2 regions of the Syntrophomonas erecta subsp. sporosyntropha genome follow, and region 1 is predicted to be linked to the other one. Evidence: riboswitches for the same ligand, from Rfam matches in the RefSeq annotation. Region 1 holds a riboswitch; the other holds the start of a gene.
The links. Region 1 has a riboswitch for S-adenosylmethionine ahead of ACZ5Q0_RS00760 (methionine ABC transporter ATP-binding protein). Riboswitches for the same ligand answer to the same signal wherever they lie in the genome.

Region 1 (5,697 bases):
CACTGTTTGCATGTCACGATTCCCCTTTCATACCTTTCCTTATATTATACCCTTTTTAAGGGCTTCTTTTTAAGGAGTCTGGTTATAAAATCTTATCTTCCCGGGGCATGAGCATAAAATATGGCCTCTAAAATTAACCGTCTTTAGAGGAATTATGCTAATTCAAGTGTATAGTAAATAGTATAGTTACTATTCACTAAAATAACATTGATCAGGAGTGAACATAGTGCAGGATTTTATCAAAAGCATCATTATAGTAGTACTGATTACAACTTTACAATTTAATTCTCCCTTGTTAGCCGGAGCAGCTGAATATAAGGACCTATCTGGACACTGGGCACAAAAAAACATCGAATCTCTAGTTACTTACCATTATATTAACGGTTACCCAGATGGCACTTTTCGTCCTGATCAGCCTATTAGCCGGGCCGAGTTTATCACTTTATTACTGAATATACTACATGTAAAACCATCATTTTCCCTGACGGGACCATCTACCCATTGGGCTCAAGCACAAATCGACCAGGCAGTTGATCAGGGTATTATCCTTCTTCATGAATATCCCTATGGATATGAGCCCGATGGCAGCCTTAACCGAGGGGAGTTAGCCACCATGGTGATTAGAGCCTTAAAAAAACAGCCTGATTACGGTCCCCTGCCATTTAGCGACGCTGAACAGATAGCTAACAGTGCTTACCGTGGTTATATAAAAACAGCCTATAGCGAGGGTATTATATCTGGTTATCCCGATGGGAAATTTAAACCTTATAATCCCGTTACCCGCGCCCAGGCTGCTACTGTCTGTTTAAACCTAATAGATAAACTGCAGAGTACCGGTCCTATCTGGAATCCGGCCTATTCTAGTGTAAGCAGCCAGAAAATAGCCGGCCTTATCCATGATGACCACCGCTATGATCCATTTTATGTGGATGTATATATCGACGGCGAAACAAGTCCCTATTTTCTATCGGATGTAGAAGTAATTAATCAATATTCTGTTAAACTAGCCGGAAGGACTTTCGCCCTTCCCAGCGGCGAATTAAGAGTATATCTACAGGGGGATTATTATCTTCTCTCCCGGGTAGTAAATGATTCCCAGGGAAAGCCGGTTATAGAGGTAGGCAGCCGTATTAAACAATGGGAATACCTTAATGTTTCCGATATATATGCCATTTATGATTCGGAAGGTGATCGCCTCTCCCCCAACAGTATAGACTCCATTCAATTTCGTATTGATGGGGATTACTTCGATTTAGACCAGGTGAAAATAGATAGTGAGGGCGTATTTTTAGTAAAAAACCGCCGTTTTCCTGCTGATCAGATTACCATACGGATACGAGAAAGCAATGACAAATCTTATCAGCTTAAGTTGAAAGAAATACGTTTTCGGGGAGATGAAATTATCCTGGACTGCAACGAGCGGGAATCAAATTTTGCCAGCCATGTAGAAATTAACGGCCGACGTTACCGGGTATCCCAGGTAACGATTTACCGCGGCAACACCCGGTATGATTTAGATGATATCGAAGTTTTTTCCCGGGATCGGATAAGGATAGATGATACTAATTATAATATCAACAACTACACCTTTAAATGCGAATACAATAACCGCAAAGAAGTTATCAAAGGTATTTACTATGATCGTGACGATGAACTAATTGTAATTCGGACTGATAATATTGATAGTATCGCGGTTAGTGATCTGGTATTTATTCGTAAGGGGGTTGAGCTCACCTGGCCACCTTCCCAGGTAGAACTGCGGATAAACAACCGCTGGGTAAGATTGGATAACCGGGATCTATATATTATAGATCCCGATAGCTTTGAGTACGATGGCCGGACTTATGATTTCTTAGATACCAGGATTAGAAGATCTAATACTGATGAATATATAATAAATAGAACCTATTGGAATGATAAAAGGGATGAACTGGGAATAGAAATAAGCTAATACCGCAGCTAACACGGAGGGTAAAACCGATATGAATGGCAGTGCTTAGCAGAAAATCCCCTTGTTAAGCTTGGCCTACAACCCCAAAGAAAAAATCCCCCCAGGCAACAAGTAAAGCAAAAATAATTAGTAAAAAAATTAAGGAGTTCTTAATGAACTCCTTCTTTTACTATGGTGCGGCAGAGAGGACTTGAACCTCCACGAAGTTGCCCCCACTAGAACCTGAATCTAGCGCGTCTGCCAATTCCGCCACTGCCGCTTGTTTTATTTAGTTTGCTCTCAGCAAGATTTATTATAGTATACAGGCTAAACGCTTGTCAAGAAATGAATTAGGTTTTATAAGACTACTGATATTTCCCTTGCCAGGTGTTTCTTTTAGCCATTTCATGATCGATAGCATTTAACACTTCCCATTTGTGCAAACTCCATTCGGGTCCTATTAATAGTTCCCGGGGGCTATCTCCAGTAAGCCGGTGAATAATCATATCTTTAGGCAACTTTTCCATAATATCAACTACCAGGTTTATATATTCATCTTTTTCTAAAAAACGCAGCTTATTCTGCTCATATAATTTAACTAACCCGGTGCCCTTCATAAGGTGAAGCAGGTGTATTTTAATGCCCTGCAGGTCAAGATTAGCTACTACCTCACCGGTAGCCAACATATCCGCTCGGTTTTCGCCAGGCAGCCCCAGGATAATATGGGCTACAGTTTCAATATTTAGGCGGCGTAACTTAGTCAACGCCTGGTAAAACTGCTCATAATCATAACCGAGATTAAGATTATGGGCTGTCCGGGGATGGATAGTTTGTAAGCCTAATTCCACCCATAGGTAAGTACGTTCATTAAGTATAGACAGCAGGTCTAGTACCTCTTCCGGCAAACAGTCCGGCCGGGTAGCAATGGCTAGTCCTACAACACCAGGCTGTTTAACTGCCTGGCTGTATAATTCGTTCAGATGGGTAACATCTGCATAAGTGTTGGAAAAGGCCTGAAAATAAGCTATATAAGATCCTTCCCGCCACTTCCGGTGCATCATGGTCTTGATCTTTTCAAACTGCTGCGGGATGGTGAGATTACGACTGCCGGCAAAATCACCTGATCCCTTGGGACTGCAGAATAGACATCCTCCTGTTCCCAGGGTTCCGTCCCGGTTCGGACAAGTAAAACCTGCATCCAGGGGAATTTTAAAGACTTTTCCTCCGAACTTCTTACGCAAGTGATAACTTAAGCTATGATATCTCTTACCATCCCATAGTATGGCCGGGTCCAGTTGGTTACTCATTATAAATCGCCTCTTTGCTCTAGTTCCATAATATAATATCATATAAAAAATAACTCTAATCAAGCTTGTAGCCATCCGGTTAGTTTTGCCTTGAAACCTGTCAAATACCATGGTAACGATATACTCATGGTATTAAATAGGATCGAAAGCCTATGACCAAGCAGTGACAACGGAAAAAATTACCATTCCATAAGATTACCGGATGCGAATTAAGTAACGTTTTCTTTAAACCTTTAGCAGTATATAATGATTAGGTATGGAATTTATGGGGGGATAACATCTATGGGATCAATATTTAAAGAATACCGGTTAGTCGCCATTATTGTTATTGTAGCAGCACTGATCGGCTTAATAGCAGTATTTAGCCAGGATAAACTGGTTACAGTCTATCCACAGCAGCTCGTGATGCTAACTGACGATGATTTCCGCCTGGCTACCAGCCAGGGTATTGTTAACGTAGGTCAAAGTCATTGGGATGAAGTTACTGCTTTATACCCCGAGGGAAAGACCCTGGGTATGAGTACTATTTTTTCCTCCAATGATTTAGATTGTTTGTTTACCTTTACTAAACATGAAAACATCTTACATCGCGTCCATATTCAAACCCCGGATATTCCCACCTCCCACGGCAGCAAAGTGGGAGATGCTTTTGAGGATGTTATCGCTTTATATGGACAAAATTATGCTTATGTTTATTCTCGTGGCCATCCCGATGACTTTGATGCTGTTTACGGTAGTGACAATAATCGCAGTATAATTTTCCAGGTAAGGGGTAATAAGGTAACTAAAATCATATTACAAAATGACCCTATAAAACGTTAAGTTTTACTGTCATGCTCGTCTATTGACGGCAAAACCTGCTGAATGCTAATATATGTGTAGTGTTGCAATAACCGAATCCATTCATTCTCTTATCGAGAGTGGCTGAGGGACTGGCCCAATGACGCCCGGCAACCAGCCAAATCTGGTATGGTGCTAATTCCTGCAGATTGCATTGTCTGGCAGATAAGAGCAAGATATAGGTGTATCTTGCCTCTTTGGGTTAGCCCAGGGGGCATTATTTTTTGCAAATTGGGAGGCTTAACCCTTGATTGAAATTAAAAATCTCACCAAAGTATACCGGACACCTACCCAGGAGGTTCTAGCCCTGGACGATGTCAGCCTTTCTATCAATAAAGGCGAAATATTCGGTATCATCGGATTAAGCGGAGCCGGCAAAAGTACATTAATACGCTGTATTAATATGCTGGAAAAGCCCACCAGTGGATCGATTTTAGTAGGCGGACAAAATATTACCAGCCTGAGCAAACACGAATTACGTTTTGCCCGTCAGAAGATCGGTATGATATTCCAACACTTTAACCTTTTATCCTCACGAACAGTTTTCGATAATGTTCTATTTCCACTGGAAATCGCGCGCAAACCGTCTCAGGAGGCACGGAAAAAGGTGGAATCATTATTGGAACTGGTCGGGCTTGCAGATAAGGCTAAAGTGTTTCCCGACCAGCTTAGTGGCGGGCAGAAACAAAGAGTAGGTATTGCCAGGGCTCTGGCTAATGACCCGCAAATTCTGTTATCCGATGAAGCGACTTCGGCTTTAGACCCGCAAACAACCCGATCTATTTTAAAGCTGCTCAAAGATATTAACCGGCAGCTTGATATTACCATACTTTTAATTACCCATGATATGAATGTAATTAAGCAGGTATGTGACCGGGTTGCCGTTATTGATAATTCTCGTATTGTGGAAGTGGGAGATGTCCTGACTATGTTTTCTAATCCGGGCACTTCAACTTCGCGCAGCTTTATTAGCGCGGTAATGAAAAATGAACTCCCCGAAGATCTAGCTAACTTTCAGACCGATTTGGATCACCAGCATAGCTGTGTGGTGCGGGTATCCTTTATCGGACCATCAGCCGGCGAACCTATTATATCATCAATGCTGCGCAAATTTGACATCACTTCTAATATTCTATTTGGTAACATTGATCGGGTTAAGGATACTCCTTTTGGCAACCTGATTTTAGAACTTATTGGTGATGCTGCCATCCTGGCTCAAGCCATGGATTATCTGCGTAGTAAAGGTCTGGAGATTGAGGTGTTGAAAAATGATTGAGCTATTATCGGCGATTGACTTATCGGTATTACTAGGAGCAGTAAACCAGGACTATAGTTGGGTTACCGAGCGGGTTTTAATTGCTACCTGGGAGACTATATATATGGTAGCTATTTCTACTGCTTTAAGCTATGTTTTTGGTCTTCCTTTAGGGGTTATTCTGGTTACCACCGAAAAAGGCCATATTCTAGAAAATATGCCGGTAAACAAAATATTAGGGTTTCTGGTCAATACCTTTCGTTCTATACCCTTTATTATATTTTTGATCCTGGTTATTCCTTTGACCCAATTAATTGTAGGCGGTTTTATAGGTACGGTTGCCTCCATGGTTCCATTAACTCTGG
Region 2 (5,697 bases), 920 kb from region 1:
GGTATCCCGTTTACTTTTTTATTACCAGGGTGAATCTTATTACTTTCTGCATGATGAATTACCCGCCTTGCAGTCTCAATAATGCACCATCCGACTGTAGCCATGGGCTTTTCGCATCATATAGGCAAATCGTTATTTTCTCCGTCATGAATACCCACCTAATATAATTAGCCAAGCTTAATGGTTTCATAACCCGGTTATAAGTATAGTTTAATCCAGCCCTTTCCAGTCTTAGGTTTTTATAAGCAAGCACTTATGGCAAGACCAAGCTAATCTAAATACCCGGGCAGTTTTATTAACCCCTATCCCCCACACGCTGCTACTACTATGAAGATGGATTTCTGCATAGCAAGGTAGTTACTACGGATGGCTTTTTTAGATACCTAATCCACATACAATAGAACCTATTCAAATAAAAAACTATCTAAACTGGTATAATAAAGCCATTAACACCTTATTAAGGTAGGTACTAATTCGGACTCGCCTCTGACGGAGCAGATCTATTACCGTATTTTAATCGGCTGGTCGGCTAAAAGTATCCTCCCTAAGATTATAAATAACCAGTTAGCAGCTTCTATAAAATAGATGAAAGGATGGTTGTATGAATAAAAATCCCCTGGTGACTATTGAAATGGAAAATGGCGGGGTGATCAAAGCAGAATTGTACCCGGATATTGCCCCTAATACCGTAGCCAATTTTATCGCCCTGGCAGGGCAAGGATTCTACGATGGCTTAATATTTCACCGGGTCATTCCTGGCTTTGTGATTCAGGGCGGATGCCCTAAAGGAATAGGTACCGGTGGACCTGGCTACCAGATTAAAGGTGAATTTACCAGTAACGGATTTCCCAATTCACTCCAACATGCCCGCGGCGTATTGTCTATGGCCCGATCTGCTCACCCAGATTCAGCCGGCTCCCAGTTCTTTATAATGCTGGATTATGCCCCTCATCTGGACGGCAACTACGCTGCTTTTGGCCAGGTAACTGAAGGTATGGATATAGTAGATGATATAGTAAAAACCCCCACCGATTTTCGGGATCGGCCCCGGGAAGATCAAAAAATGAAAAAGGTAAGCGTAGATACTTTTGGGGTAGACTACTCCCCCGTTGCCAAAGTCTAAACTTAAAGGGAAACCGGAGAACAGAAGAACTGTTCCCCGGTTTCCCTTTTATTAGCAGTTAGTTTAATCATTAAGATTATAAGGAGTCATCTGGTAAACATAATAATTCAACCAGTTAGAGTATAATAAATTGGCATGGCTGCGCCAGCGAACCAGCGGTTGCCGGGCAGGATCATCCTCAGGGAAATAGTTGCAGGGAACCTGAATAGACTCCCCTTTTTCTAGATCCCGTTTATACTCCTGCCACAAGGTATCACATTCATATTCGGAATGTCCGCTGACAAATATATGGCGGCCATCACGACTAGCTACCAGATATACCCCGGCCTCATCTGACTCAGCCAGTATCTGCAAATCCTTAACTTTCTCAATATCCTCACGCCGGTTTTCCGAATGCCGGGAATGGGGTACCCAGAATTCGTCATCAAATCCGCGCACTAACTCACACCGTGGGTTAGTAACATGATGCTTATACACCCCAAATCGTTTTTTATCTAATAAATAATTATGAATCCCATAATGGTAATAAAGAGCTGCCTGAGCCGCCCAGCATATATGCAGGGTCGAGGTTACATGATCTACAGTGTAATTCATAATATCCTCTAATTCATCCCAGTAGGCCACATCACCGAAGCGGAGTTTTTCCACCGGTGCCCCGGTAATGATCATACCGTCAAACCTAGTATGACGCACCTCCTCAAAGGTCCGGTAAAAGTTCTTCAGGTGATCCTCCGGGGTATGACGGGAAGTGTAACTGGCCGTAGTAATGAGTTCAATTTCCATCTGAATAGGAAAGTTAGAAAGCTGGCGCAGTAACTGGGTCTCAGTAGTACTTTTATTAGGCATTAAGTTAACAATACCAATCCTTAGAGGCCGGATATCCTGATGTACTGCCCGGCATTCATTCATAACAAAAATATTTTCTTTAATAAGAGTATCAGTTGCAGGAAGGTTCTCAGGTATTATAATGGGCATTTACCAATATCACCTCTTTAGTATGATGTAGCTTGGAAAATAGCCTGCTCGAAATCAGCAATAATATCATTAATATTTTCTATTCCTATTGAAACCCGTATCATATCTGGTGTCACCCCGGACTCGGCTTGGGCCTGGGGGTCAAGTTGACTATGGGTAGTGCTGGCAGGATGTAAAACCGAGGTACGAATATCCCCTACATGAACTACCAAAGCAGCCAGCTTAACACTATCTATAAAGCGTTTACCCGCTTCTAATCCCCCTTTTAAACCAAAGGTAAGAATTCCACTGGCCCCCCGGGGCAGGTACCGGCAACTAAAATGGTAATCAGGATGATTCTCTAGCCCAGGATAATTCACCCATGCCACCTGGGGATGGTCTTTTAGGTAACTAGCCAGTTTTAAAGCATTATAGCTGTGCCGTTCCATTCGCAGAGCCAAAGTCTCCATACCCAGGTTTATCAAAAAGGCATTAAATGGACTCATACAGGTCCCCAGATCACGCAATAATTGTACTCGAGCTTTAGTTATATAGGCTTTTCCCCCAAAAGTGTCTACATAGCAAATTCCATGGTAACTAGGATCAGGTTCGGTCAATTCCGGAAATTTACCGTTGTCCCAGGGGAAATTTCCTCCATCTACAATAAACCCTCCCAAACTGGTGGCATGACCGTCCAAATATTTAGTAGCCGAATGAACCACAATATTGGCCCCATGTTCAAATGGCCGGCACAGGTAGGGGCTAGGGAAAGTATTATCTACAATCAGAGGAACCCCCTGGCGGCGGGCTACCCGGCTGAATTTCTCGAAATCCAAAACATTCATACCTGGATTACCAATAGTTTCAGCATAGAGGACCCGGGTTTGTGGCCGGAAAACAGCCTCAATTTCCTCCTCTGCAGCGTCAGGATTAACAAAAGTAGTGTCAATTCCCATTTTTCTAAATGTAGAATCCAGTAAGGTATGGGTACCACCATAAAGGGTACTAGCAGCCACAATATGCTGCCCGGCCTGACAAATATTAAGCAGTGCCAGAGCAACGGCTGCCTGCCCGGCAGAAGTGGCTACTGCCCCAACTCCTCCCTCCAGAGCAGCAATTTTAGCTTCTACTTGCTCTAGGGTAGGATTACTGATACGGGTATACATATGACCGGTTTCAGTCAGATCAAACAGTCCCGCTACCTTATCAGTTTGATCGTAAAAATAAGTGGTACTCTGATATACCGGTAGTATCCGGGGCTGTCCCGGTTCTGGTTTATATCCTTCCTGAACGACCATCGTTTCTAATTCCATTTTCTTGTTCATACTTCAACCTCCTTACCCGGTTTAAAAAACCACTTCCGAATAAGAAGTGGTCTAAAAATCAACCCTTCTTATCTCTCAGGATTATCCTGCAGGATTTGGCACATTTCTGGCTTAAAGCCAGCTGTTGCCGGGTGTCATCGGGCCCGTCCCTCAACCTCTCTTGATAAGTTCAGTTTTATTATTAATTTTTCCGGATAAAACCCGAACCCGCCTTACCTGCTTTATCTCTCCGTAATTCTAACCTGACGGTTTCAATTTATTGCCACATCTGGGTGGTTCCCATTAGCGACAAGTATAACGGAAAAATCTAATCCTGTCACTGATAACAGCGAGAATTTCCTATCAAAAAAATCATAGGTAATTACTATTATGCTACAATTAAACTGTTTGCGGAAAGGAAAATTAAGTGATGAGTAAACGTATTTTTGCCTATGACATGCTGCGAGCCCTGGCTGCCCTAGCCGTAATGGCTATCCATATCACTGCCGGCTATGCCTTGTTAAATCCGGTAGCATTTATTCTTAACCAGGCGTCCCGAAATGCGGTCCCCCTTTTTGTGATTATGTCCGGCTTCTTGCTGGTTTATGGGGAACAAAGGCATCCACTAACAGTTAAGAATTTTTACCGGCGCCGCTTTGGCAGGGTGCTAATTCCCTATATTGTATGGACCGTAATTTATGCCCTTCTGATAGAGTTGTACCAGCATAATTCAGGGGGTAATCTGCTCCTGTGGCTATCCGGACTAGGCAGCCATCTGCTGCATGGGACTGCTTTTTTTCACCTGTATTTTCTCATCATTGTTTTTCAGCTTTATTTATTATACCCTTTGCTGAGCCACTGGTTAAAGCGCTACCCGTTAAAACTGCTTCTCTGTTCATTTATGGTAAGCTGTGTAGCTATTATTCTAATCTATGCCAATGACACTGGGGGGATAACTCTTCCTTCCCTCCAGTGGTATTATTCAGCTCTGTTTCCGGAATGGCTCTTTTATTTTGTCATTGGCATGTGGTTAGCAGGTTACCGGGAAAAACTTAATTCAATGCTTAGCTCCCGTAGTAAAACAGTGACCTTTATATACCTAGCTAGCCTTATTATTCTTCTTGTAGAAGGATACCAGGGTGAAGCATATTTTTCCTCCCTGCGCCCGGGAGTATTTATTTACAGCTTGTGCAGTTACCCTTTTCTGTTGCTGCTGGCTATCCACCTGGAACCGATTTTACGGAAGAGCAGGTACTGGATTGCCTGGCTGGCTGAACAGTCTTTTTTTATATTCCTGTTGCATCCCTTGGTACTGACGGTGCTGATGGAGCTGACCTGGGTGCCGGGATGGGCTAATATATGGCAGGGAGTACCTGGTATGCTGGCTTTGTTTGCAGCTACCGCCGCGATCACTTGGCTGCTGATCTGGATAGTCAGCCTGACTCCGCTGGTAAGTTATCTGGGAGGGGTACCTCGGCAGCGGCATAATTAGCCTGATGGGGGTATACGGTAAGGCGAACCTAAATGTTCCGGAAAAGCCCGGGGGGACAGGGGGACAGTAAACCTGTCCCCCTGTCCCTATTTTGCATGGATCAATCTAGCGGGCGATGTAACTAGCGGTATGATCCGGGTGGGTATAGTTTAATTGTATTTCATCTCCTAGCAGGCATCCGGATTGCTGCAAAACCGCACTGACTGTCTGGTAGGCTAGGCGGGGATTATTGTTTTTCTGGCTTAAGTGGGCTAAAAAGACCTGCATGGGTCGCTGCCGCGGTAATCGAGCTAAAACCTGGCCTGCATCCAGGTTGGAAAGATGCCCTTTGCTACTGCGGATGCGCTGTTTTAAAAACAGGGGGTAGGGTCCTTTAACCAGCATATCTACATCATGATTAGATTCCAACACTAATAGATCAGCACCGGCCATAGCCTTTTCTACCCCTGGAGTTATCATGCCCAGATCAGTAGCCATAACCCATTTTCTTTGCCCATAGTAAAAAGCATAGCCTACTGGATCAGCAGCATCATGAGAAATGGAAAAAGGCTCTACCTTTATAGGTCCCAGATCGAAACCAGCCGTTATATATTGGCAACATTTCCGGGGAAATTTTTCACTACACTTTATTCCTGCCCAGGTTCGCTCCCGGGCGTAAACGGGAATCTGGTAGCGCCGTATAAATACATCTAATCCCTGGATATGATCCTGGTGTTCGTGGGTGATCAAGACGGCATCCAGATCCCTGCCTCTTACTCCTATTTCCGCTAATCCTTTTTCAATCCGGCGGGCACTGATGCCGGCATCAACTAGGATACGGGCCT

Region 2: linked by a shared signal. The riboswitch ahead of ACZ5Q0_RS05175 (O-acetylhomoserine aminocarboxypropyltransferase/cysteine synthase family protein) and the one ahead of ACZ5Q0_RS00760 (methionine ABC transporter ATP-binding protein) in region 1 are both predicted to bind S-adenosylmethionine.

The regions. Positions count from the first base shown of each region.
Region 1 covers NZ_AP042459.1:152,947-158,643, forward strand. The annotation lists gene dut (dUTP diphosphatase) at 1-12, opposite strand, end outside; gene ACZ5Q0_RS00740 (S-layer homology domain-containing protein) at 227-1,951, shown strand; tRNA gene ACZ5Q0_RS00745 (tRNA-Leu) at 2,124-2,210, opposite strand; gene mnmL (tRNA modification radical SAM protein MnmL/YtqA) at 2,296-3,237, opposite strand; gene ACZ5Q0_RS00755 (hypothetical protein) at 3,520-4,059, shown strand; SAM riboswitch class I at 4,146-4,249, shown strand; gene ACZ5Q0_RS00760 (methionine ABC transporter ATP-binding protein) at 4,325-5,353, shown strand; gene ACZ5Q0_RS00765 (methionine ABC transporter permease) at 5,346-5,697, shown strand, end outside.
Region 2 covers NZ_AP042459.1:1,077,926-1,083,622, forward strand. The annotation lists gene ACZ5Q0_RS05160 (hypothetical protein) at 1-104, opposite strand, end outside; gene ACZ5Q0_RS05165 (peptidylprolyl isomerase) at 602-1,123, shown strand; gene metA (homoserine O-acetyltransferase MetA) at 1,187-2,098, opposite strand; gene ACZ5Q0_RS05175 (O-acetylhomoserine aminocarboxypropyltransferase/cysteine synthase family protein) at 2,116-3,402, opposite strand; SAM riboswitch class I at 3,468-3,572, opposite strand; gene ACZ5Q0_RS05180 (acyltransferase) at 3,812-4,873, shown strand; gene ACZ5Q0_RS05185 (MBL fold metallo-hydrolase) at 4,979-5,697, opposite strand, start outside.